Regions from separate parts of the Streptomyces sp. NBC_01166 genome, predicted to be linked through region 1. Evidence: riboswitches for the same ligand, from Rfam matches in the RefSeq annotation. Region 1 holds a riboswitch; each other region holds the start of a gene.

What was found. Region 1 has a riboswitch for cyclic di-AMP ahead of OG379_RS29190 (transglycosylase SLT domain-containing protein). Riboswitches for the same ligand answer to the same signal wherever they lie in the genome.
Positions count from the first base shown of each region.
Region 2: linked by a shared signal. The riboswitch ahead of OG379_RS28750 (M23 family metallopeptidase) and the one ahead of OG379_RS29190 (transglycosylase SLT domain-containing protein) in region 1 are both predicted to bind cyclic di-AMP.
Region 3: linked by a shared signal. The riboswitch ahead of OG379_RS33875 (peptidoglycan DD-metalloendopeptidase family protein) and the one ahead of OG379_RS29190 (transglycosylase SLT domain-containing protein) in region 1 are both predicted to bind cyclic di-AMP.

Region 1 covers NZ_CP108613.1:6,339,059-6,347,014, reverse strand. The annotation lists gene OG379_RS29210 (ATP-binding protein) at 1-746, opposite strand, end outside; gene OG379_RS29205 (MBL fold metallo-hydrolase) at 828-1,820, opposite strand; gene OG379_RS29200 (SIS domain-containing protein) at 2,227-3,120, shown strand; gene OG379_RS29195 (hypothetical protein) at 3,189-3,803, opposite strand; gene OG379_RS29190 (transglycosylase SLT domain-containing protein) at 4,032-4,901, opposite strand; cyclic di-AMP (ydaO/yuaA leader) riboswitch at 4,906-5,091, opposite strand; gene OG379_RS29185 (hypothetical protein) at 5,449-5,679, shown strand; gene OG379_RS29180 (helix-turn-helix transcriptional regulator) at 5,823-6,218, shown strand; gene OG379_RS29175 (flavodoxin family protein) at 6,303-6,755, opposite strand; gene OG379_RS29170 (heavy metal translocating P-type ATPase) at 6,830-7,956, opposite strand, start outside.
Region 2 covers NZ_CP108613.1:6,235,702-6,243,657, reverse strand. The annotation lists gene OG379_RS28765 (GNAT family N-acetyltransferase) at 1-1,690, opposite strand, end outside; gene OG379_RS28760 (HPr family phosphocarrier protein) at 1,856-2,137, shown strand; gene OG379_RS28755 (GntR family transcriptional regulator) at 2,311-3,009, opposite strand; gene OG379_RS28750 (M23 family metallopeptidase) at 3,229-4,008, opposite strand; cyclic di-AMP (ydaO/yuaA leader) riboswitch at 4,021-4,189, opposite strand; gene OG379_RS28745 (M16 family metallopeptidase) at 4,381-5,763, opposite strand; gene OG379_RS28740 (pitrilysin family protein) at 5,790-7,142, opposite strand; gene OG379_RS28735 (DNA topoisomerase (ATP-hydrolyzing) subunit A) at 7,389-7,956, shown strand, end outside.
Region 3 covers NZ_CP108613.1:7,488,394-7,496,349, reverse strand. The annotation lists gene OG379_RS33880 (SGNH/GDSL hydrolase family protein) at 1-555, opposite strand, end outside; gene OG379_RS33875 (peptidoglycan DD-metalloendopeptidase family protein) at 732-1,646, opposite strand; cyclic di-AMP (ydaO/yuaA leader) riboswitch at 1,651-1,809, opposite strand; gene OG379_RS33870 (tyrosine-protein phosphatase) at 2,224-3,048, shown strand; gene OG379_RS33865 (DUF6126 family protein) at 3,058-3,231, opposite strand; gene OG379_RS33860 (helix-turn-helix domain-containing protein) at 3,299-3,919, opposite strand; gene OG379_RS33855 (aspartate aminotransferase family protein) at 3,977-5,371, opposite strand; gene dxs (1-deoxy-D-xylulose-5-phosphate synthase) at 5,368-7,278, opposite strand; gene ispG (flavodoxin-dependent (E)-4-hydroxy-3-methylbut-2-enyl-diphosphate synthase) at 7,304-7,956, opposite strand, start outside.

The DNA of each region.
Region 1 (7,956 bases):
TGGACCGTCACCGGCACCTCGGTGTCCGGGTGCGAGTACGCCGTGGCGTTGGCCAGCAGTTCGGCGAGCGCGATCGCGAGAGGTTCGGCGGCCCGGGCGACCAGCGCGAGCCGCTCCTGGCGCAGATGGTTGGCGACCTTGATCCGCTCGTACCCCGCCACCCGGGACTGGGCGCCGAGCACGACCTCGACGAGCGAGGAGTTCTGCCGGGCGAGTCCGGGCCAGGCGTCGCAGAGCACGGCCGTGGCCTGGGTGCGGCGCAGCGCCAGTTCGTTGCGGAAGTCGAGCTGGAGGATCCGCGGGTCGTCGTACTCGTGCTGGAGCTCGTGCAGCAGGTGCTGCGACTGGTTGAGCAGCGACTGGATCTTGGCGGAGGTTCCGCGCATGGCCGAGCGTGCTGCCGCGTCGACGCGTCGGCGTTCCTCCAGGACAGCTGTGCGCGCGGCCTGTACGGCCTCGGTCAGCAGACGCGCGGCGTCCCCCTCGATCCCTGCGGCCTCCCGCAGCCCGGGGACAGGCGCGGAGCGGTGGGAGAGTGCGGTGGCCGCGGCGGGTATCCGGTTCCGGGCCAGCTGGCGGATCTCCTCGGTGAGGGCGAGGGTCCGGGCGTCGGCCGCCTTGGACTGCCGCTCGGTGAGCTCCGCACGGGCCGTAGCACCGTACGCGTCCAGCCTCGCCTGGTGCATGCGTACTGCCGACCAGATCGCCACCACGACGGCGATGAGGGCCACGATCCATGCCAGCACGGCGTCATCGCCTCTCTGTTGTCGGGGACGGTCGACAGCCCGCGCCGGTGCGGGGCGTCCGGCTGCCGTAACGGCGGGCCGTCACGCCGCCCCTCCGGTGCACGCCGCGCCGGTCTCCTGGGCGACGGCCGCCACGTCGGCCATCACCTGGAGTACACCGGGGAGTTCGGAGCCGTCCAGGTGGCGGTACTCGCTCCCGATGGTCACCACGAGCCGTTCGGACAGGCCGAGCTCCGGGTACCGGCCCTCGGCGATCACCCGGCGGGCCGCCTCGAGCGCGGGCACTCCCGCCGCGTGAAGGGCGTGGGCGCGGTCGCGTACGTACGCGAGGTAGTCCATGTGCCCGCGCACTCCGGCAGGGTCGAGCACCGGCCCGTGCCCCGGCACGATCACCTCGGCGCCGGTGGCCAGGACGCGTTCGCAGGCGTCGATCACGTTGTCCAGCGGCCCCGCCCAGTGCACCGGGTGGTCCCCGGGCTGCTGGGAGGTGGAGGAGAAGATGACGTCCCCGCTGAACACGGCGCGCTGCGCGGGCAGATACACGATCAGGTCGCCCCCGGTGTGCGCGGGCGGCAGGGACGACACCTGGACCGTGTGCTCCCCCAGGGTCAGTTCGAGCTCACCGGTGAAGTAGGTCGTCGGAGACACCTCGTCGGTGGCGGACCAGTCGAAGACGCCGAAGTGACGGCGGAGATAAGCGCCGAGGGGAGTGGAGGGATCACTTCCGGCCACCAGGGCGTGCTGCTGCTGCGGGGTGGGGTCGTAATGGATGTGCTCCCGGGCCTCGCGGGTCGCGATGATCTCCGCGTCCGGAAGCACCCCGGCGCCCCAGAAGTGGTCGCCGTTGGCGTGGGTGACGATCACACGGTCGACGCCCACCCCGTCGGGCAGCCGTTTCTGGCTCTCCACCAGGAACTGACCGGCCATCATCGTGTCGTACGGGGTGTCGATCCACAGCCCCCCGCGCGGAGACACGAGCAGGCCACAGTTGGCCAGGCCCCAGCCCCGCTGCGGCGGCAGCCAGGCGTACAGACCCCTGCCGAGGTCCACGACTTCCCCACCCGTGATCGACATGGGCTGATTATGCCGACCGCATTCCGGCCGCGCGTTCGAACTCGGCCAACGTGCGTGCCCGATGACGTGAAATCGCCCCTCACCGGAGCCACCCGCCGCCGCCCCGTGACCGTCCGGGGTTGTCGAGAAACAGCCCCACGGGGCATTTTCCACCTGATGTACGGGATGTCGGCAGCGGAGTTCGCGCCATGCGACCGATACCCACACAGCCTCGACGGAACCGGATCGAGTCGGCTACCCACCGAGCATGGCCGAAAACCGACCCCGCTCGGGTTACGGAGGCGTGAACACTTTGCTTGTTCTTGCTCGATTGACCCATGTAATATGCAGAATTGAACAAGCGGGCGTCGATTTCACACACCCCCGTCCCACCAGGTGCGAGAAGCAGTGGAAGCGGAGTGCGGACATGTCGCATGTCGAGACCGAGACAGCCGGCCAGCCCGAGTGCTGGCGCCGTGCCGCGGAGGTCGCTGCCGACCGGAAGGCGGCCCTGCCCGCCGCCGGTGAGCGCATCGCCGTCGTCGGCTGCGGAACGTCGTATTACATGGCGCAGGCGTACGCCTCGCTCCGCGAGGCTTCCGGACAGGGCGAGTCCGACGCCTACGCCGCCTCGGAGTTCCCGTTCGGGCGCACGTACGACCGGGTCGTCGCGCTGACGCGGTCGGGGACGACCACGGAGATCCTCGGCCTGCTGAACCGACTGCGGGGCGCCACCCGGACCGTCGCCGTCACCGCGGACCCGCGGACCCCGGTGATGACCGCGGCCGACGATGTGGTGGTCCTCGACTTCGCCGACGAACGGTCCGTGGTCCAGACGAGGTTCGCGACGACCGCGCTGACGCTGTTCCGCGCCCATCTCGGGCTGCACACCGAGGACGTCGTACGGGACGCGGAGACCGCGCTGGCGGAGCCGCTGCCCGAAGGGCTCCTGGAATGCGACCAGTTCAGCTTCCTGGGGCAGGGGTGGACAGTGGGGATCGCCAACGAGGCGGCGCTCAAGATGAAGGAGGCGTCCCTGTCCTGGACGGAGTCGTATCCGGCGATGGAGTACCGCCACGGCCCCATCAGCATCGCCACGGCCGGGACGGCGACCTGGATGTTCGGCGCCGCTCCGGAGGGGCTGCGGGAGCAGGTGCTGGCGACCGGGGCCCGCTGGGTGGAGAGCGGACTGGACCCGCTGGCCGACCTGGTCCGGGTCCAGCGGCTGGCGATCGCCCGAGCGGCGGCCCGTGGCCTCGACCCCGACCTGCCGCGCCATCTGACCCGGTCGGTGGTGCTCGGCACGGCTCCGGGAGCCTGACGGCTCCACGGCGTGCCTGAGCACCGGGCCGGCCGTCCGGCCCGGTGCTCAGGCATGCCCCGAAGAGGTCAGGCCTCTTCGAAGTAAGCGTCCAGCGCCTCGTCGAGCTCCGCCGTCCACCCCTTGAGGTCGCCCCGGGATCCGGCCTCGACCTCGGCGTTGAACCACCGGCGGCTCGACAGGTGGACCGTCACGGTGAACCGGCGCCCGAAGCGGCCGGTCTTGACCTCGACCGCACCGATCTCGGCCCAGTCGAACTCCGCCTCCTGGTCGTCGAGGCGGAAGCGAACGCCGTCCGCGTCCACCCTGATGGATCCGCGCCGGTCGCTGACCTCGAAGACGGGGCCGTCCTCATCGACGGCGCTCCTGCCGGCGGGCACGGGCTCGGCCTCCGGGGCCGTCCCGCCGGCCGGGGCCTCGTCGTCACCCCCGGCCGTGTCGTCGGAGGCCTTGTCGTCCACGGCGGCGTCCTCGGGGGCGGCCGCGGACTCGTCCGGGGCCCCGTCGGCGAGCGCGTCCGCAGTCCCGGTCTCCCGGGTCTCCTGGGCCTCCTCGGGCTCCTGGGGCGCCGCCTTCTCCGCCTCCGTCCGCGCGGGGACAGGGGCCGTCAGGCCAGGGATGTACGCCGGGTCTGTCCCTGCGGCGAACTCGGGCTTGGTGTTCGAATCTATGCGCTGCTCCACGGCGGGCAGTATGGACGACGAACCTGTACGAAACCAGTCACCCGCACCCCGCCCGGCCTGTCGGCGACACCTCGGCCGTCGTGATGCCGACGGCGCGGGGGCCTCCGGAGCCGATCGGCCCGCCGAAAACGGACGACGGGTGGTGCGGGTTCCGCCGAACCCGCACCACCCGTCACTACTGTCCCTCTGTCACACGCCCGTGCGGCAGCGGTCCCGCCTGGGCGAGGCTCAGTAGGCCCCGAAGACGTTGTCGATGGAGCCGTACCTGTCCGCGGCGTAGTTGCACGCGGCCGTGATGTTGGCGACCGGGTCGTAGCTGTCCATCGACGTACCGGGCACGTGGTAGGCCTGGAAGGTCGGGTCGATGACCTGGAGCAGACCCTTGGACGGCACGCCGTTGATCGCGTTGATGTCCCAGTTGTTGATGGCCTGGGGGTTGCCCGCGGACTCGCGGATGATGTTCCGGTGGATGCCCTCGTAGCTGCCGGGGATGCCGTGCTCGGCCATGACGGCGAGCGACTCCTTGATCCAGCCGTCGAGGTCGTTCGTGTACGAGACCGGCTCGGCGGCCGGAGCGGCCTCGGCGGCGGCAGGTGCGCCTTCCGCGGCGGTGGGGGTGCTCGTGCGCTCCGACCGGTCGGCGCGGTCGGCGCCCTCAGAGGCACGGTCGGACGAGGCGGAGGCCTTGGATTCGGCCTTCCCACCCTTGTCCGCCGACTTGTTCTCGGCCTTGCCGCCGATGGTCAGCTTCAGACCGGGGTGAATCAGGTCGGGGTTTCCGCCGACAGCCTTCTCGTTGTTCTCGTACAGGGCCTTCCAGCCACCGTTCACGGAATGCTCGCGTGCGATCTTCGCAAGGGTGTCACCCAAGATCACGGAATAGGTGGTGGACTTGGACTTCTGCGCGGCAATTCCCTTGCCGGACGCGGCAGTCGACGTCGCAGCCTTTTCCACGGCGGCCGGCTGGGCCGGGGCCGCGAAGGCTCCGGTCGCACCGATCACAGGGAGGGCCAGGACGGCTCCGCCCGTGCTCACGGCGATGATGCCGCGGGTGAGCGAACTGGTCCTGGAACGACGGTGCTTACCGTTTTCGGGCATGCTGAATTCCTCTCCGTCGCCTGCGAAGTGAGCTGTCGGGTTCGGGCTGGAGATGCCCGGCCGCATGCGAATGCGACTTCACCCCGAGCCGCTCCGGAAACCGGATCGGCGCTTACTTGGGTCCCCCGCTCCTGCCGTACGAGAAGTGGTCGGGTAACCGGACGGCGGCAGGATTCGGCGTTCCGCCCGGAGTGATGGTGACCGTAGGCGAGAAATAGGGAAAGGAACAAGCCTGGCGCGATGATCACAATTCATTCGCAAGATCAATTCTCGGGAATTCATGTAATCCACCCCACATCGCGTCGCCCATTTCTCTTGGCGCAGAAGGGAACCGACTACCGCACCCCTGCGTCCGGGACCCATGAAGTGACCCTGGTCACGGAGTCCGATTCGGGCGTTTTGCGCCCGCGCGAAGGCCCCAGGTCACACGAAATGGCCTTTTATGGATTACAGGATTAATTCCAAAAAACTACCTCAAATCGGGCATACGACTCACAGCTGAGGCTCAGGCGCATACCGAGGGCGCCCGCGTGGAACCGATCCGCCTATGACTGAAAGCCCTCTCGCCTCGGCGCCCCGGATCACCGTCCTGCCCGTCCAGCCCGGCCATCCCCCCTTCCGGATCGTGGAGATCGACGGAGAGGTGATCGGGAGTGCGACGGCGATGACGGATGTGCTGATCGCCGCCGCGGCGGCCGGCATTCCGGTCCACGACCTCGACGACCCGGCCGTCATCCGCTGGGTGGGCGGCGGCAAGCTCACCTGGAGGCCGCACTGAGACGGGGCGGGCGGGGGGCGTCGACTCAGGCGCCCGGCGGAAGCCCGCAGGTCGCGCAACGGACCTGAGAAGGATTCGCAGATGCGAGGCTGACTTCATGAGTACCTTGCAAATGCAAGCCGTTGAGCCATATCGTGCAGCACATGCAGACCTATACCATTGGGCAGGCGGCACGTCTTCTCGGCGTGAGCCCGGACACCGCCCGCCGCTGGGCGGACGCGGGCCGGGTAGCGACCCATCGCGACGAGGGCGGGCGCCGCCTCATCGACGGCCGTGATCTGGCCGCGTTCTCGATCGAGGTCGGTCAGGCCTCCCCCGGCGAGGAAGAGGTCCCCTACACCTCGGCCCGCAACGCCTTCCCCGGCATCGTCACCGCGGTGAAGCTGGGCGACGTAGCGGCACAGGTCGAGATCCAGGCCGGCCCGCACCGCCTCGTCTCGCTGCTCACCCGGGAAGCCGTGGAGGAACTGGGACTCGAGGTCGGCATGCAGGCCACGGCCCGCGTGAAGTCGACCAGCGTGCACATCGACCGCACCTGACGCGGCATCTGCCGTCCGGGTACGGCGGCATGCCCAGGAGGTGCCGGCCCGGGTGGTGCGAGGGTGACCGTAGCCGGGAGTCTGTCAGCCCATCAGTCCGGCGGCGAGTGTCGCCCCCAGTTCCCAGCACGCTTCCGTGTCGGCCTTGCCCGGCTCACCGGTGACAGTCACGGCGTCGGCCGTACGCCGCCATCCGAGGCCCGTGGTGATCGTCTCGATGCCCCGTACGGCGCCGGTGACGTCGTTGCCGCCGTGCACGTAGTAGCCGAAGGGCCGGCCCTTCGTCCCGTCCAGGCACGGGTAGTAGACCTGGTCGAAGAAGTGTTTCAAGGCGCCGGACATGTACCCGAGGTTCGCCGGGGTGCCGAGGAGGTAGCCGTCGGCCGCGAGCACGTCGGAGGCCGTGGCGGAGAGCGCCGCCCGTCGCACGACCCGGACGCCTTCGATGTCCTCCGTCGTCGCGCCGGAGAGCACCGCCTCGAACAGCGCCTGGCAGTTGGGCGAGGGGGTGTGATGCACGATCAGCAGAGTGGCCACGCCTTGAACCTACCCGCTCACCGATTCCCGCGCCCCCGTCGAGGGACGCGGGTCCGCGGGGCGCGGACGTCCTCTCAGCCGGCGGCGCGGAAGCCGCGCAGCCGGAGGCTGTTGCCGACGACGAAGACCGACGAGAACGCCATGGCCGCACCGGCGATCATGGGGTTGAGCAGGCCGGCGGCGGCGAGCGGGAGGGCCGCCACGTTGTAGGCGAAGGCCCAGAACAGGTTCGAGCGGATCGTGCCCAGCGTCCTGCGGGAGAGCCGGATCGCGTCGGCGGCCACCCGCAGGTCCCCGCGTACGAGAGTCAGGTCGCCGGCCTCGATGGCGGCGTCCGTGCCCGTCCCCATGGACAGGCCCAGGTCCGCCTGGGCGAGCGCGGCCGCGTCGTTGACCCCGTCGCCGACCATGGCGACGCTGCGTCCCTCCGCCTGGAGCCTCTTGACGACCTCGACCTTGTCCTGCGGCATCACCTCGGCGATGACCTCGTCGATGCCGACCTCGGCCGCGACGGCTGTGGCGACCGCCTTGTTGTCACCGGTCAGCAGGACGGGGGTCAGCCCGAGGCCGCGCAGCCGCCGGACCGCTTCGGCGCTGGTCTCCTTGACGGCGTCGGCGACTTCCAGGACCGCACGCGCCTCGCCGTCCCAGGCCACCGCGATCACGGTCCGCCCGTCCTGCTCGGCCAGGTCCTTGGCCTTCCTGAGCTCCTCGGGAAGTTCGATCGACCAGTCGGCCAGCAGCTTCTCCCGGCCGACGAGGACCGCACGGCCCTCGACGACGCCCTGCACACCGAGGCCGGGGACGTTGGTGAAGCCCTCGGGCGTGGGCAGCGCGCCCACGGTCCCGGCGGCGCCCTCGGCGACGGCCCGGGCGATCGGGTGTTCGGAGGAGTGCTCCAGTGCGCCCCCGAGGCGCAGCACTTCGGCCTCGTCCGTGGAGGCGGCCGCGTGGACCTTCAGCAGCGTCATGCGGCCCGTGGTGACGGTGCCCGTCTTGTCGAGGAGGATCGTGTCGGCCCTGCGGGTGTTCTCCAGGACCTCCGGTCCCTTGATCAGGATGCCGAGCTGGGCCCCGCGGCCGGTGCCGACGAGCAGGGCGGTGGGTGTGGCCAGGCCCAGTGCGCAGGGGCAGGCGATGATCAGTACGGATACGGCCGCCGTGAAGGCCGCGGTGAGTGCCGCACCCGAGCCGAGCCAGA
Region 2 (7,956 bases), 100 kb from region 1:
CGCACGTCCGGTCGGCGAGGGCCTCGGCCAGCGCGTCACGGAAGTCCTGCGGGCTCGCCACCGTGGTGAGGTCGCGGGGCGGGCGTGGGCGGAGCCCTTCCGCCATGCAGGCGTCGTAGGTGAGGAGGCCGAGCGACTCCGAGTTGCCCAGGATCGCCACGCGGGGGCCGTCCGGCAGGGGCTGGCCGGCGAGGAGGATGCCGACGTCGACCATCTCCGTCACGGTGTCGACGCGGATCACGCCCGCCTGACGCATCAGCGCGGAGACCGTCGCGTCGGGGATACGGCTGACGGGCACCGCGTGGCCCGGCGGATTGGACCCGCTGTGCCGGGCGCCCTTCACCACGACCACCGGCTTCACGGCGGCCGTCCGGCGGGCGAGCCGGGTGAACTTGCGCGGGTTGCCCAGTGATTCGAGGTACAGCAGGGCGACATCGGTGTCCTGGTCCTCGTACCAGTACTGGAGGAAGTCGTTGCCGGAGACATCGGCGCGGTTGCCCGCGGAGATGAAGGCCGACAGCCCGGCGCCCCTGCGGTGCAGACCGGACAGGACGGCGATGCCGATGGCGCCCGACTGGGTGAAGAGCCCGATGCGCCCGGCCTTGGGCGACTCGGGGGCGAGGGAGGCGTTGAGGCGGACCGTGCCGGACGTGTTGATGATGCCGAACGCGTTCGGGCCGATGATCCGCATGCCGTAGGAGCGTGCCTGCCGGACCAGTTCCCGCTGCCGTTCCCGGCCTTCGGTGCCTCGCTCGGCGTAACCGGCGGAGAGGACCACGAGTCCCTGGACGCCGTTCTCGCCGCAGTCGGCCACGACCTCGGGCACCCGGTCGGCCGGAACGGCGACGACCGCGAGATCGACCCGCTCGCCGATCTCGCCCACCGAGCGGTGCGCGGGCACCCCGTCGACCGTTCCCGTACCGGCGGCGAAGGAGGTGTTCACGGCGTACGTGCGCCCGGTGAAGCCCGAGCCCAGGAGGTTGCGCAGGACGGTCCGGCCCACACCGCCGGGCGCGCGGCCGACGCCGATGACCGCGACGGAACCGGGGGCCAGCAGGCGCTGCACGGAGCGCGCCTCGGCCCGCTGCTCACGGGCGCGCTGGACGGCGAGGGACTCGGCCGTGGGTTCCAGATCGAGGGTGAGGTGGACGGAACCGTCCTCGAAGCTGCGCTGCTGGGTGAAGCCGGCGTCCCGGAACACCTTGATCATCTTGTTGTTGGCGGGCAGCACCTCTGCGGCGAAACGGCGGATCCCCCGCTCCCTGGCCACCGCCGCGATGTGTTCGAGGAGGGCGGACGCCACGCCGCGGCCCTGGTGGGCGTCCTGCACGAGGAAGGCGACCTCCGCCTCGTCGGCGGGGGCCGAGGCGGGCCTGCCCTGCTCGTTGATCCGGTCGAAGCGGACGGTGGCGATGAACTCGCCGCCGATCGTGACGGCCAGTCCCACCCGGTCGACGTAGTCGTGATGGGTGAAGCGGTGCACGTCTCGGGCGGAGAGACGCGGATACGGGGCGAAGAAGCGGTAGTACTTCGATTCGTCGGACACCTGCTCGTAGAAGCTGACCAGCCGCTCGGCGTCGTCCGTGGTGATGGGCCTGATCCGCGCGGTGCCACCGTCGCGGAGCACCACGTCCGCCTCCCAGTGGTCGGGGTACGCGTGATGCGGACTCTGCTCCGGAGTGGGCTCCATGGGCAAAGCCTACGGCTCGTGGCACCGGTAGCGGCGGGATCCGGGCAAGGGCACGCTGGGGGTGCCGGCGGACGGCGGACAGGCCGGTGACGGTGCCGGGCACGGCAGCGCGCACTGCATGAGAGACTGGTCTAGACAACCCATTGTTACGTGAAGGGCAGAACCATGGCTGAGCGCCGCGTCAACGTCGGTTGGGCCGAGGGCCTGCACGCCCGCCCCGCTTCCATCTTCGTCCGTGCCGCCACGGCCTCCGGCGTCCCCGTGACGATCTCCAAGGCCGACGGCAACCCGGTGAACGCCGCCTCCATGCTCGCGGTGCTCGGCCTGGGCGCCCAGGGCGGCGAGGAGATCGTGCTCGCATCCGAGGCGGACAACGCCGAGGCCGCCCTGGACCGTCTGGCCAAGCTGGTCGCCGAGGGGCTCGAGGAGCTCCCGGAGACCGTCTGATTCCGGTCACTTCGAACCGGAATTTTTTCTGCGGAAAAGCCGCGGCACCCCCGACCGGGAGCCGCGGCTTTCCTGTTTCCCGAAGCGGAGCGGGCAGAGCTCCGGAAAGCATGGATCAGGGCAGCAAAAAGAAAGCCCTCCGATAATTACTCTCTTTGTATACGGCGCAATTGTTAATGACGGACTCCCGCGATGTTTACGGGGTGTTGCGAAGTCCTCACCCGGGCCTGGCCGGGCGCGTGCCCAGGCGCGCGCCGCAGCCGGTGGGCCGCTGTCGCCCGCTCGGCGTGCTGGACGGCGAGCGCCCTGGCCCGCTCGGTGTCACGGCGGGCAACGGCGTCGACCAGAGCGCCGTGCTCGGCCCAGGAGTCCGCGGGGCGGACCGGCTGCTCGACCGCGTACATCCAGGCGATCTTGTGCCGGAGCTGGGTGAGCAGCGCGATCAGCGCGGGGCTCCCCGAGGCCTGCGCCAGCGTCTCGTGGAACCAGCCCCCGAGGGAGCGCAGGTCCTCCCCCTCGCCCCGGCGCACCCGCTCCTGGCCCAGTCTGACCAGACCGCGGAGCACCTTGAGATGCGCCTCGGTGCGGCGCTGCGCCGCACGTGCGGCCCCGAGGGGCTCCAGGAGCATACGTATCTCCAGGAGATCGGCCGCCTCCTGCTCGGTGGGCTCGGCGACACAGGCACCCGCATGCCGGCGGGTGACGACGAACCCTTCGGACTCCAGGGTGCGCAGCGCCTCGCGTACGGGGACGCGGGAGACGCCGTAGCGACGCGCGAGCACCTCTTCGGTGAGGCGGCTGCCGCGTTCGAAGACACCGGAGACGATGTCGTCACGGATTGCCGTGCATACCGAATGCGCGGGAATGCGCATGTCCGAACCTCCGCCTTAATCCCCGCGAAACGCGGCCGATCGACGCCTGTTCTGTGACTCTATTGCAACCGGCCGGAATTTCCGATGGCGGGGTGGAATCCATGGATATCTTTTGGCCAGGGAGCACTTCCGCGGGGCTTCGGCACGCGTCGCCCCGGGACACGGCGAAGGCCCCGGCGGTGCCGGGGCCTTCGTCGGAGATCGCGGTGCGGCGCGGGGTCAGACCTGGACGCCGTGGGCGCGGAGGTAGGCGACGGGGTCCATGTCCGAGCCGTACTCGGGGGTGGTCCGGGCCTCGAAGTGAAGGTGCGGCCCGGTGGAGTTGCCGGTCGAGCCGGAGAGACCGATCTGCTCGCCGGAGCCGACGCTCTGGCCGACGGAGACGCCGATCGAGGAGAGGTGGCCGTACTGGGTGTACGTGCCGTCCTTCATCCTGAGCACGATGTTGTTGCCGTAGGCGCCGCCCCAGCCGGCCTCGACGACCGTACCGGCGCCGACCGCGACGACGGAGGTGCCGGACGCGGCCTGGAAGTCCACGCCGGAGTGGGAGCCGGAGGACCAGAGCGCGCCACCGGACTTGTAACCGGTGGTGACGTGGGAACCGGCGACGGGGAGGTGGAAGGCGTTGAGCCGGGCGCGCTCGGCGGCGCGGGCGGCGCGCGCCTTCTCCTCACGGGCCTCCTTGGCGCGGGCTTCCGCCTTGCGCTTGGCCTCGGCCTTCGCCTTCGCTTCGGCCGCGGCCTTCGCGGCGACGTCGGCCTGGTGCTTCTGGGCCTTCGCCTGAGCCTCGATCTGGGCGGCGAGGGTGGTGTCGAGGGCGACCGTCTGGGTCAGGCCGGTGCCGCCCGCGGCGACCTCGGAGTCCGCGGCGAGGGCCGGGGAGGCCGTGGCACCGAGTACGCCGGTGGTGGCCAGGGCGGCGACGCCGGCGACCTTGGCGCTCTTGCGCGTCAGGCGGCTCGGGGCACGGTGCTTCCCGGTGGCACGGATGAACGCCATGGAGGGGCTGGTCCTTTCCTTCCTTCTCGCCTACCGGGTTAGCTGACGGGTTCGGAGCAGGAAGGTCTCCTACGGCCCCCTGCGCCTCCGACGAGGTACAGGGATCCGATTCACCCCAGGGACTACATGGGTCCCCGGCTCCCCAGGCTCGCGCCTGACGGGGACTCGGCGATGGCTGTCCGGCGCCGCGGGCGCGGCAGTCGTCCGGCGGACAGCCGCGCCGACGCTAGATCGGGGGACTTTCCCCCGCCAAACGGAAAGGGCCTTTTGTCGCACATCCCACAGGATGTATCGCAATCTTCTCCGCAATACGGACACATGACAGAACCCCGGCGGGAGTGCAGCCGCCGGGGTCCGTCATGTCCGGTTCTGTCAGCCGCTGACGACCGACACCTCACCGATACCGAGCGCCTCCACGGGCTCCTTGATCTGAGCGGCGTCCCCGACCAGGACGGTGACCAACCGGTCGACCGGGAACGCGTTGACCACGGCGGCGGTCGCCTCGACCGTGCCGGTGTCGGCCAGGCGTGCGTACAGCTTCGCCTGGTAGTCGTCCGGGAGGTGCTGCTCCACCTGGTCGGCCAGGGTGCCCGCGACGGACGCCGCCGTCTCGTACTTGAGCGGGGCGACGCCCACGAGGTTCTGCACGGCGGTCTCCCGCTCGGCGTCGGTGAGCCCCTCGGCCGCGAGGGTGCGCAGGACCTTCCAGAGGTCGTCCAGCGCGGGCCCGGTGGACTCGGTGTCGACGGAGCCGCTGATGGCGAGCATCGCGGCACCCGCCGCCCCGGACGAGGAGTCGGGCGCCGTCGAGCGCAGCACCTGTCCGAAGGCCCGGACGCCGTAGGTGTAGCCCTTCTCCTCACGCAGCACACGGTCCAGCCGGGAGGTCAGGGTGCCTCCCAGGCAGTACGTGCCGAGGACCTGGGCGGGCCACACGCTGTCGTGCCGGTCCGCGCCGATCCGGCCGATCAGCAGCTGCGTCTGCACGGCTCCCGGGCGGTCCACGATGACCACACGGCCGGTGTCGTCCGCGGTGATCGGGGGCACGGGCCGGGCCTGGCCCGCATTGCCCGACCAGTCGCCGACGGTGTCGGAGAGCAGCGCGTCCAGGTCCACGTCGGTGAGGTCGCCGACGACGACCGCCGTCGCCGTGGACGGGCGGACATGGGCGTCGTAGAAGGCGCGTACGGCGGCGGCGTCGATCCGCCGGACCGTCTCCTCGGTGCCCTGGCGCGGGCGCGACATCCGTGCGGTGGCGGGGAAGAGCTCCTTGGAGAGCTGCTTGGCCGCGCGCCGGGCCGGGTTGGCCTGCTCGTGCGGGATCTCGTCGAGGCGGTTGCCCACCAGGCGCTCGATCTCGCTCTCCGCGAAGGCCGGGGCCCGCAGGGCCTCCGCGACCAGGCCGAGGGCCTTGGTCAGCCGGGAGACCGGTACCTCCAGGGAGACGCGGACACCCGGGTGGTCCGCGTGGGCGTCCAGCGTGGCGCCGCACCGCTCCAGCTCGGCGGCGAACTCCTCCGCGGAGTGCTTGTCCGTGCCCTCGGACAGCGCGCGCGCCATGATCGTGGCCACACCGTCCAGGCCCTCGGGCTCCGCGTCCAGCGGGGCGTCGAGGAAGATCTCCACGGCGACGACCTGCTGGCCGGGCCGGTGGCAGCGCAGCACGGTCAGCCCGTTGGGCAGGGCGCCGCGCTCGGGCGCGGGGAAGGCCCAGGGCCTGGCCTCGCCGGCGGTCGGCTGCGGGTGGTACTCCATCGCTACTCCAGTCACGGCGGCGTCGGTCACTTGTCGGCCCCTTCGGGCGCGTCGGTGCCCTCGGTCTCGTCGGCCGGTTCGACCGGCTCATAGACCAGGACCGCACGGTTGTCGGGGCGCAGGTGCGCCCGGGCGGCTGCCTTGACCTCGTCGGCCGTCACGTCGAGCACACGGCCCACCGCGGTCAGGGCGAGCTGCGGGTCGCCGAACAGGACCGCGTACCGGCACAGTTCGTCCGCGCGGCCGGCGACCGTGCCGAGACGGTCGAGCCACTCGCGCTCCAACTGCGCCTGGGCGCGCTCCATCTCCTCCGGCGTGGGGCCCTCCTCGGCGAAGCGGGCCAGCTCCTCGTCGACGGCCGCCTCGATCTGCGGCACCTCGACGCCACCGGACGTCTTGACGTCCAGCCAGCCGAGCGACGGCGCGCCGGCCAGCCTGAGCAGCCCGAATCCCGCGGCCACCGCCGTACGGTCGCGGCGCACCAGCCGGTTGTGCAGACGGGACGACTCGCCGCCGCCGAGCACGGTCAGCGCCAGGTCCGCGGCGTCGCACTCCCGGGTGCCGTCGTGCGGCAGCCGGTAGGCGGCCATCAGCGCACGCGCGGGGACCTCCTCCTGGACCACTTCGCGCAGCTGCTCGCCGATGATGCCCGGCAGCGTGCCGTCACGCGGGGGCTGCTTGCCGTCGTGGGACGGGATGGAGCCGAAGTACTTCTCGATCCAGGCGAGCGTCTGCTCCGGGTCGATGTCCCCGACCACGGAGAGCACCGCGTTGTTCGGCGCGTAGTACGTACGGAAGAACGCCTGCGCGTCCTCCAGCGTCGCCGCGTCCAGGTCGGCCATCGAGCCGATTGGCGTGTGGTGGTACGGGTGGCCCTCCGGGTAGGCGAGGGCGGTGAGCTTCTCGAAGGCCGTGCCGTACGGGACGTTGTCGTAGCGCTGGCGGCGCTCGTTCTTCACGACGTCCCGCTGGTTCTCCATGGACTCCTCGTCGAGCGCGGCGAGCAGGGAGCCCATCCGGTCGGCCTCGAGCCACAGGGCCAGCTCCAGCTGGTGCGTCGGCATCGTCTCGAAGTAGTTGGTGCGTTCGAAGCTGGTCGTGCCGTTCAGGGAACCACCGGCCCCCTGGACGAGCTCGAAGTGCCCGTTCCCCTTGACCTGGCCCGAGCCCTGGAACATCAGGTGCTCGAAGAGGTGAGCCAGACCTGTGCGCCCCTTGACCTCGTGGCGGGAGCCGACGTCGTACCAGAGGCAGACCGCGGCGACGGGGGTCAGGTGGTCCTCGGAGAGCACCACCCGCAGGCCGTTCGCCAGACGGTGCTCGGTCGCCGTCAAGCCGCCGGAACCGGCCTGGGCTGTGGCCGTGTGACCCATGGGCATGTACGTCCCTTCGATCGGTACAGGATTTCCTGCCGGACCTGCCACTCTAGGCAAGCGAACGGGCACCTGGCGAAGTTCCCGCCGGGTGAATGTTGTCGTAGATACTGCCGTGAACGGGGGCTCCGCGGAGGCCCTGAGGACCGCTTCGGACGGGTCGAGGTCGGTGTTGTCAGTACGGCGGGCCACAATGGTCCGCGTCAGAACCTGAGGTTGCCCGACAGAATCTGTGAAGGAGTCGCAGCCGCGATGGCCCGCCGCAGCACGAAGACCCCGCCGCCGGACGACTTCGAGGAGAAGATCCTCGACATCGACGTCGTCGACGAAATGCAGGGCTCCTTCCTCGAGTACGCGTACTCGGTGATCTACTCCAGGGCTCTGCCCGACGCCCGCGACGGCATGAAGCCCGTGCACCGCCGCATCGTGTCCCAGATGAACGAGATGGGGCTCCGCCCCGACCGCGGCTACGTGAAGTGCGCACGCGTCGTCGGCGAAGTGATGGGCAAACTGCACCCGCACGGTGACGCGTCGATCTACGACGCACTGGTGCGCATGGCACAGCCGTTCTCCATGCGCCTGCCCCTCGTCGACGGGCACGGCAACTTCGGCTCGCTGGGCAACGACGACCCGCCGGCCGCCATGCGGTACACCGAGTGCCGGATGGCCGACGCCACGTCGCTGATGACGGAGTCGATCGACGAGGACACCGTCGACTTCCAGTCGAACTACGACGGCCAGGAACAGGAGCCGGTCGTCCTCCCGGCCGCGTACCCGAACCTCCTGGTCAACGGCGCTTCCGGTATCGCGGTCGGCATGG
Region 3 (7,956 bases), 1.1 Mb from region 1:
CTGCACGGACCGCAGGGACCACAGGTCCAGCACCGGGCAGTCGTAGCGGTCGGCGATGGACCGGACATGGGCGGTGTACATGGCGATCTTGCCCCGCAGATGCTTGAGCACGGGGATGCCACGGGTGTCGAAGCCGGTGGTGACCATGACCGTGCCGACCGCCTCCGTCAGGTCGGCGACCGCACGCTCGAAGCGCTCTGCCACATCGTCCGGGTCGGAGCCGGGACGGAGGATGTCGTTGCCGCCGGCGCAGAAGCTCACCAGATCAGGTGCCAGCTGCTTGGCGCGGGGGACCTGTTCCTCGACTATCTGGTCGAGGAGCCGTCCGCGTACGGCGAGATTGGCGTACCGGAAGTTGCCGTGCGTGTCGTCCGCGGGGGCGACCACCGCGCCGGGAACCGGGAGCTGGTCCGCGAGGAGCACCGCGAGCCGGTCGGCCCAGCCGACGAGTGTCCCGCCGGGGCCGGGGTCTCCGACGCCCTCGGTGAAGCTGTCGCCAATCGCTGCGTACGACCCGATGATGCCTCGTTGTTTGTTTCTCGAATCGTCTGCCACAAGGGCTTATCTTGCACCTTCGATTGTGACCTACGCGACCGTAATAAGGGGTTGACGGGTGGTGAGAAAGACCACCCGGTCAGTTTTTGGTAAAGCCGGAATAAGGGGAGGGGCGGTGCGCAAGCGCGCACCGCCCCTCCCCTTCAGCCCGGGATGACACCCTCGGATGGCGTGTCTCAGATGGAGACGCCGTGCGAACGCAGGTAGGCGATCGGGTCGACGTCGGAGCCGTAGCTCGGGCCGGTCCGGACCTCGAAGTGGAGGTGCGGGCCGGTGGAGTTGCCGGTGGTGCCCGAGAGGCCGATCTGCTGGCCGCCGGTGACGGTCTGACCGGCCGAGACCTCGAGCGAGGACAGGTGGGCGTACTGGGAGTACATGCCGTCGCTGTGCTGGATGACGACCTCGTTGCCGTACGAGCCGCTCCAGCCGGCGGAGACCACGGTGCCCGGGCCGATGGACCGGACGCTGGTGCCGGAGGCCGCCTGGAAGTCGGAGCCGGTGTGGTAGCCGCTGGACCAGCTGGCGCCCGAGGCGCGGTACTGGGTGGTGACGTTGGCGTTCTCGACCGGGGTGACCCAGCCGGAGCCGGTGCTCTCCTCCGACGCGCCGGTGTCGGCGGTCTTGGCCGCGGGAGCGGACGTCGCCTCGGCCGGTGCGGCCTTCTTCTCGGCCGGAGCGGCCTTCTTCGCCGCCGACGGGGCGGACTTGGAGGGCGCGGCCTCGGCGGAGCCGGAAGCCTTGGCGCCGAGGGTCAGCTTCATGCCCGGGAGGATCAGGCTGGGGTTCTCGCCGACGACGTCACGGTTGTCCTGGTACAGCTTCTGCCAGCCGCCCTTGATCTTCTGGTCGCCCGCGATCTTCGCCAGGTAGTCGCCGGAGACCACGGAGTAGGTCTTCGGGGCGCTCTTCGCCGAGGCCGGGGCGCTGTGCGCGGAGGCGGACTTGGCGGCCGGCGCGGCCTGCTCGGCGGCGTGTGCGCCGGTGGCGCCGATCAGCGGGAGGGCAAGAACGGCGCCGCCGGTCCCTGCGGCAAGGACGCCTCGGGAGATCGGGCCGGTCTTCGTACGACGGTGCTTGCCTTTTGCGGGCATGGGGATTTCCTCTCCGGCGCCTGCGAGGTGAGCTGTCGGGTTCGGACTGGAGATGCCCGGCCGCGCGGTGCGCGTCTTGACCCCGAGCCGTACCGGATCCCTCCGGCCGGCGGCTTACCTGGTTCCCCCGCTCCTGCCACACGTGAGTCGGTGCGGATTCCGGGCGGCGGCAGGATTAGGCGTTCCGTCCGGATTGACCGTGACCGTAAGCGAGCGGGGACGTCGCGAACAAGCCGTGGATTCCGGACCGGAATCCACGCTTCATTTCCGGCGCGGAATTCCCGTCACACTCCGTGGATTACCGATCTTGGCTTTCCGCACGGCGTCCGGAATACCCCCCGGCACCCTCACCACACACCGTCACGGATATGATCCCGCTCACCTGCCTCACCTCATCTCCCGCACAAGCGGGGCATGTTCTGCTAAATACACCAATACGGACATGACGCGATCTCGTCCGCCCAGGGAGACCAGGACCACGGCAGCCGAGACAGTTGTCCGATGCAGCCATGTCGTATCGTCGCGGGCGTGCCCCCGTCGGCGAGCGGCGCCGACGCCCGACACCCCAGGAGCCCTTGTGACGCAGCTGCCAGAGGTCCCGCCGGTCGGCCCCGAGCCGACGGACATCGACCTGACCGGTGTTCGCAACTTCCGCGACGTCGGCGGGCTTCCGACCGTCGACGGCAGCACCGTGCGGTACGGGCGCCTCTACCGCAGCGGCCACCTCGCCCACGCCACGGAGGCCGACGCCGCCTTCCTCGCCGGGCTCGGGCTGCACACGATCTTCGACTTCCGCAACGCGGCGGACCACAAGCTCGACGGTCTTGACGTGGAGCTGCCCGGCGTCCGGAATGTCAGCATCCCTCTCTCCGACCCGGCGGACGGCGCGGAGTTCTGGCGGCTGGTGCGCGACGGCAACATCCAGCAGCTGCGCTCGATCCTGGCCGACGGCAAGGGGACGGGGCGGATGATCGCCTCGTACCGTTCGATCATCAAGGACCGCACCGCCGAACACAGCCGTGTGCTGCACGCGCTGGCCGAGGACAGCGTGCCGGCGCTGATGCACTGCGCGGCGGGCAAGGACCGGGCCGGCCTCTCGATCGCGATCTCCCTGCTCGCGGTCGGCGTCGAGAAGGAGGCCATCGAGGCCGACTACCTCAAGTCGAACGACGCGCACCGCCGCTACAAGGTGCGCCGCAGCGACACCTCAGCGGTGGGGATGTCCGACGAGGTGATGGAACTGCTCAATCCGCTCTTCGGCGCCCGTGCCGAATACCTCGCCGCGGCGTTCGAGACCATCGACGAGATCTGGGGCAGCACGGACCGGTATCTCCTGGAAGGGCTGAAGATCAGCGCCGAGACCCGCGCGAAGCTGCGTGCCCGACTCGTCGAGGGCGCGTGACGCCGGGCGTCAGCCCTTGCCGGCCACGGTGAAGAGAAGGAAGAGGAAGCCCGCGATGACGTGTCCGGCCACGAGATAGGCGAAGAGCCGGATCACTACGCCGCGGGGCATCCGCCGCTCCTGCGTGTCCTTGCTCTTCGGCCTGCGCGGGGTGAGCGGGTCGTAGTACTCCGAATCGGACATGACAGTCCTCTCTACCGGCCGCTCGGGCCGGGGTGGCGAAGGGGGCGCACGGTACGGGTGTGCGGGTTCAGAGCCGGTGGATCCCGCTGCCCAGGCACAACTCGGCGGCCGGGCTCTGCAGCAGCGTGTGAACGAAGAGCAGTCGCGCCCCGCCGGGGTCGAGAGCCGCGATCCGGTGCGGGGTGAGCGAGTCGAAGTGCGCACTGTCCCCCGGATCGAGGTCGTGCACGGTCTCGCCGAGCACGACCCGCAGCCTGCCGTCGAGGACGTAGAGCCACTCCTCGCCGGGGTGGACGCGCACGAGGTCGTCCTCCACGCCGTACGGGACACGGACGTGCAGCGCCTGCATGGCGCGGCCCGGCCCGCCCGCCTGCCGGTAGAGCCAGCCGCCCGGCTCGTTCGAGCGGGGCGTGCCGGCGGGCGGGCCGCCGCGGACGATCGCGTCACGTTCGGGCGGCATCTCACCCAGGAGCTCGGAGACGGTCGTACCGTAGACCCGGGCGAGGCCGAGCAGCATCGGCAGCGAAGGCTGCCTCCGGCCCGTTTCGAGCCGGGAGAGGTGGGCCGGGGAGAGCCCCGCCCGTCCCGCCGCGCTCTCCAGGGTGAGGCCGCGATTGCGGCGCAGGTCGCGTAGGCGTGGCGCGACCCCCGGGAGCTCGTCGGCCACCCCTCCGTCAGGAGGATTCATGCCTCCATTGGGCCAGGATTTATCCTCTGAGGCAAATAATTTGCCTCAGAGGCAACATCAGCGGTTGACCACGGCCTGTTTCACCAGTGTCCTGCCGAAGTCCCACATCAGCCCGCCCCCGCTGTGTGCGTCGTCCATGACGGCGGTGAAGGCGGTGACGAAACGGTCGACCTCCGGCTCCCCGATGACCAGCGGCGGAATCAGCTTGATCACCTCCAGGTGATCACCGGAGACCTGGGTGAGGATCCGGTGCTTCTGGAGCAGCGGCACGACCACCATCTGGGCGAAGAGCCCCTTGCGGGCGGCCTGCAGCATCGCCCAGCGGCTGCGGAGCTTGAGGGAGGACGGCCGGCCGAACTCGATGCCGATCATCAGGCCCCGGCCGCGCACCTCGTGCATCAGCTCGTAACGGCCGACCAGAGCGGCTAGCCGCTCGCGCAGCAGATCACCGGTGCGGCGGGCGTTCGCGACGGTCTCCTCCTGCTCCATCACCGCGAGGACGGCGAGCCCGGCCGCCATTGCCTGGGCGTTGGAGCCGAAGCTGGCGGAGTGGACGAGGACCCGGTCCATCGAGGAGTAGACGCGCTTGAAGATCCAGTCCTTGCCGAGCGTCGCCCCGACCGGGACATAGCCGCCGGAGAGCGCCTTGGCGACACAGAGCAGGTCGGGTTCGACGCCCTCCTCGTGCTGGTACGCGTAGAAGTCACCGGTCCTGCCGAGCCCGGTCTGCACCTCGTCGGCGATGAGCACGGCCTTGTGCCGGTGAAGCAGATCCTGTGCCTCGCGCAGGAAGCCGGGCGGTGAGGCGTGGACGCCCTTGCCCTGGATCGGCTCCACGACCAGCCCGGCCACGTCGCCGCGCTTCAGCTCGCGCCGCAGCGCGTCGAGGTCGCCGAGCGCGATGGCCGTGTCCGGCAGCAGGGGCGCGAATCCGTCGCGGAAGCCCTTCTCACCGTTGACGGAGAGCGAGCCGGTGGTCAGTCCGTGGAAAGCGTGGTCGCAGTAGAGGATCCGCGGCTTGCCGGTGGCGTACCGGGCGAACTTCAGCGCGGTCTCGACCGCCTCCGTACCGCTGTTGCCGAAGAACACCCTGTCGAGGTGCGGGCTGTGCGCCAGCAGCTTCTCGGCCAGCAGTCCGGGCAGCGGCTGGCAGTCGAAGCGGGTGAGGTCGGCCAGCGAGGCGTCCAGGACGTCGTGGAGCGCCTTGCGTACGACCGGATGGTGCCTGCCCAGCCCCATCACACCGAAGCCGGCGAGCATGTCGAGGTAGTCGTTGCCCTCCGCGTCCCAGAAGTGCGCACCCTCGGCCCGCTCGTAGACCTTGTCGAAACCGAGGGTGTGGAGCATCCGCGGCAGCTGGTGGTTGAGGTGCCGGGTGTGGAGCTCGTAGCGTTCGGCCCCCCGTTCCGCGAGGAGCCGCGTCAGATCGAAGCCCGGCTGTTCGTCCTTCATGCCCCGTTCTCCTTCGGCATGTTCCGCTCTCGCACGGTCGTGCGGCGCTCCAGCACCGCGCTGATGCGTCCGGCGATCTCCACCGGAGTGAGCCCGATCTCGGCGAGTACCTCACCACGCCCGGCGTGAGCCAGGAACTGCTCGGGGATGCCGAACGTCCGCAGCGGTACGTCGACGCCCGCGTCCCGCAGTGCCTGTCCGACGGCCCAGCCGACCCCGCCCGACCGGCTGTTGTCCTCGACGACCGCCACCAGCCGGTGCTGCGCGGCGAGCGCGGGCAGCTGCTCGTCGACCGGTTTGACCCAGCGCGGGTCGACGACCGTGCAGCGGATTCCGGATCCGGCGAGCAGGTCGGCGGCCTGCAGACAGACCGGGGCGAGCACGCCGACGGCCACCAGCAGGACGTCCGGGTCGGGGGCCCTGTGCAGGACGTCCATCCCGCCGATCCTCCCGACGGCCGCGACGGGCTCCCCCACCGACTCCTTGGGGAACCGCACCACCGTGGGCGCGTCGTCGACGTCGAGGGCCTCGCGCAGCTCCTCACGGAGCCGGTCGGCGTCGCGTGGGGCCGCGATCCGCAGACCCGGGACGACCTGGAGCACGGACATGTCCCACATGCCGTTGTGCGAGGGGCCGTCGACCCCCGTGACACCGGCCCGGTCCAGCACGAAGGTCACCCCGCAGCGGTGGAGGGCGACGTCCATCAGCAGCTGGTCGAAGGCCCGGTTGAGGAAGGTCGCGTAGACGGCGACGACCGGGTGCAGACCTCCGGTGGCCAGCCCGGCGGCGGAGACCGCCGCATGCTGTTCGGCGATCCCGACGTCCCAGATCCGGTCGGGGAACTTCTCCGCGAAGCGGGTCAGCCCGACCGGATGCAGCATCGCCGCGGTGATCGCGACGACGTCCGGGCGCTCGGCCCCGATCTCCGCGATCTCGTCGCCGAACACCGACGTCCAGGAAGGCGCGGCGGGCACGACGAGTGGTTCGCAGGTCAGCGGGTCCATCCTGCCGACCGTGTGGAACCGGTCGGCGTCGTCGGCCAGGGCGGGCGCGAAGCCACGGCCCTTCTCGGTGATGCAGTGCACCAGCACCGGGCCGTGGAAACGCTTGGCCCGGTGCAGTGCGGACTCGACCGCCGCCGTGTCGTGTCCGTCGACCGGGCCGACGTACTTGAGGCCCAGGTCCTCGAACATGCCCTGCGGTGCGAAGGTGTCCTTGAAGCCCTTCTTCGCACCGTGCAGCGACCCGTACAGCGACTGTCCGATGACCGGCGTCTGCTGGAGCACCTCCTTGCCCCAGGACAGGAAGCGCTCGTAGCCGTCGGTGGTGCGGAGGGTGGCGAGGTGGTCGGCGAGCCCGCCGATGGTGGGAGAGTAGGAGCGCTCGTTGTCGTTCACGACGATGATCAGCGGGCGGTTCCTGGCCGCGGCGATGTTGTTGAGCGCCTCCCAGGCCATTCCGCCGGTGAGGGCCCCGTCACCGATGACCGCCACGACATGACGCCCGCGCTCCAGTACCTCGTCGGCCTTGGCGAGGCCGTCGGCCCAGCCGAGCACGGTGGAGGCGTGGGAGTTCTCGATGACGTCGTGCTCGGACTCCTCGCGGGAGGGGTAGCCGGAGAGGCCGCCCTTGCTCCGCAGCTTGGAGAAGTCCTGCCGCCCGGTCAGCAGTTTGTGCACGTAGCTCTGGTGCCCTGTGTCCCACAGGATCCGGTCCACCGGTGAGTCGAAGACCCGGTGCAGGGCGATGGTGAGTTCGACCACGCCGAGGTTGGGGCCGAGATGACCGCCCGTCCTCGTCACCGCCCGGATGAGGAACGCCCTGATCTCCTCGGCGAGTTCACCGAGTTCCGGTCGGCTCAGTGCCTTGAGATCCTGCGGCCCCTTGATGGATTCCAGCATCGTCACGCCCGGGCCCCTCTCTCTGCTCCTGCTATCGGCTCACGGTCACGGCGGGAGCCCCGCCGGGTGCCCCCGCTTCCTCCATACCCTCCGCGATCTTCATGGCTTCCTCGATGAGGGTCTCCACGATCTTCGACTCGGGCACGGTCTTGATGACCTCGCCCTTCACGAAGATCTGACCCTTGCCGTTGCCCGACGCCACACCCAGATCGGCCTCACGGGCCTCACCCGGACCGTTCACGACACAGCCCATCACCGCGACACGCAGCGGGACCTCCATGCCCTCCAGACCCGCACTGACCTGATCCGCGAGCTTGTACACATCCACCTGCGCACGCCCGCACGACGGACACGACACGATCTCCAGCCGGCGCTGCTTCAGATTCAGCGCCTCCAGGATCTGCAGACCGACCTTGACCTCCTCCGCCGGCGGCGCCGACAACGAGACCCGGATCGTGTCCCCGATCCCCTCCGAGAGCAGCGCCCCGAACGCCACCGCCGACTTGATCGTCCCCTGGAACGCCGGACCCGCCTCCGTCACACCCAGGTGCAACGGATAGTCCGACTGCGCAGCCAGCTGACGGTACGCGTTCACCATCACGACCGGGTCGTTGTGCTTCACCGAGATCTTGATGTCCCGGAAACCGTGCTCCTCGAAGAGCGACGCCTCCCACAGCGCCGACT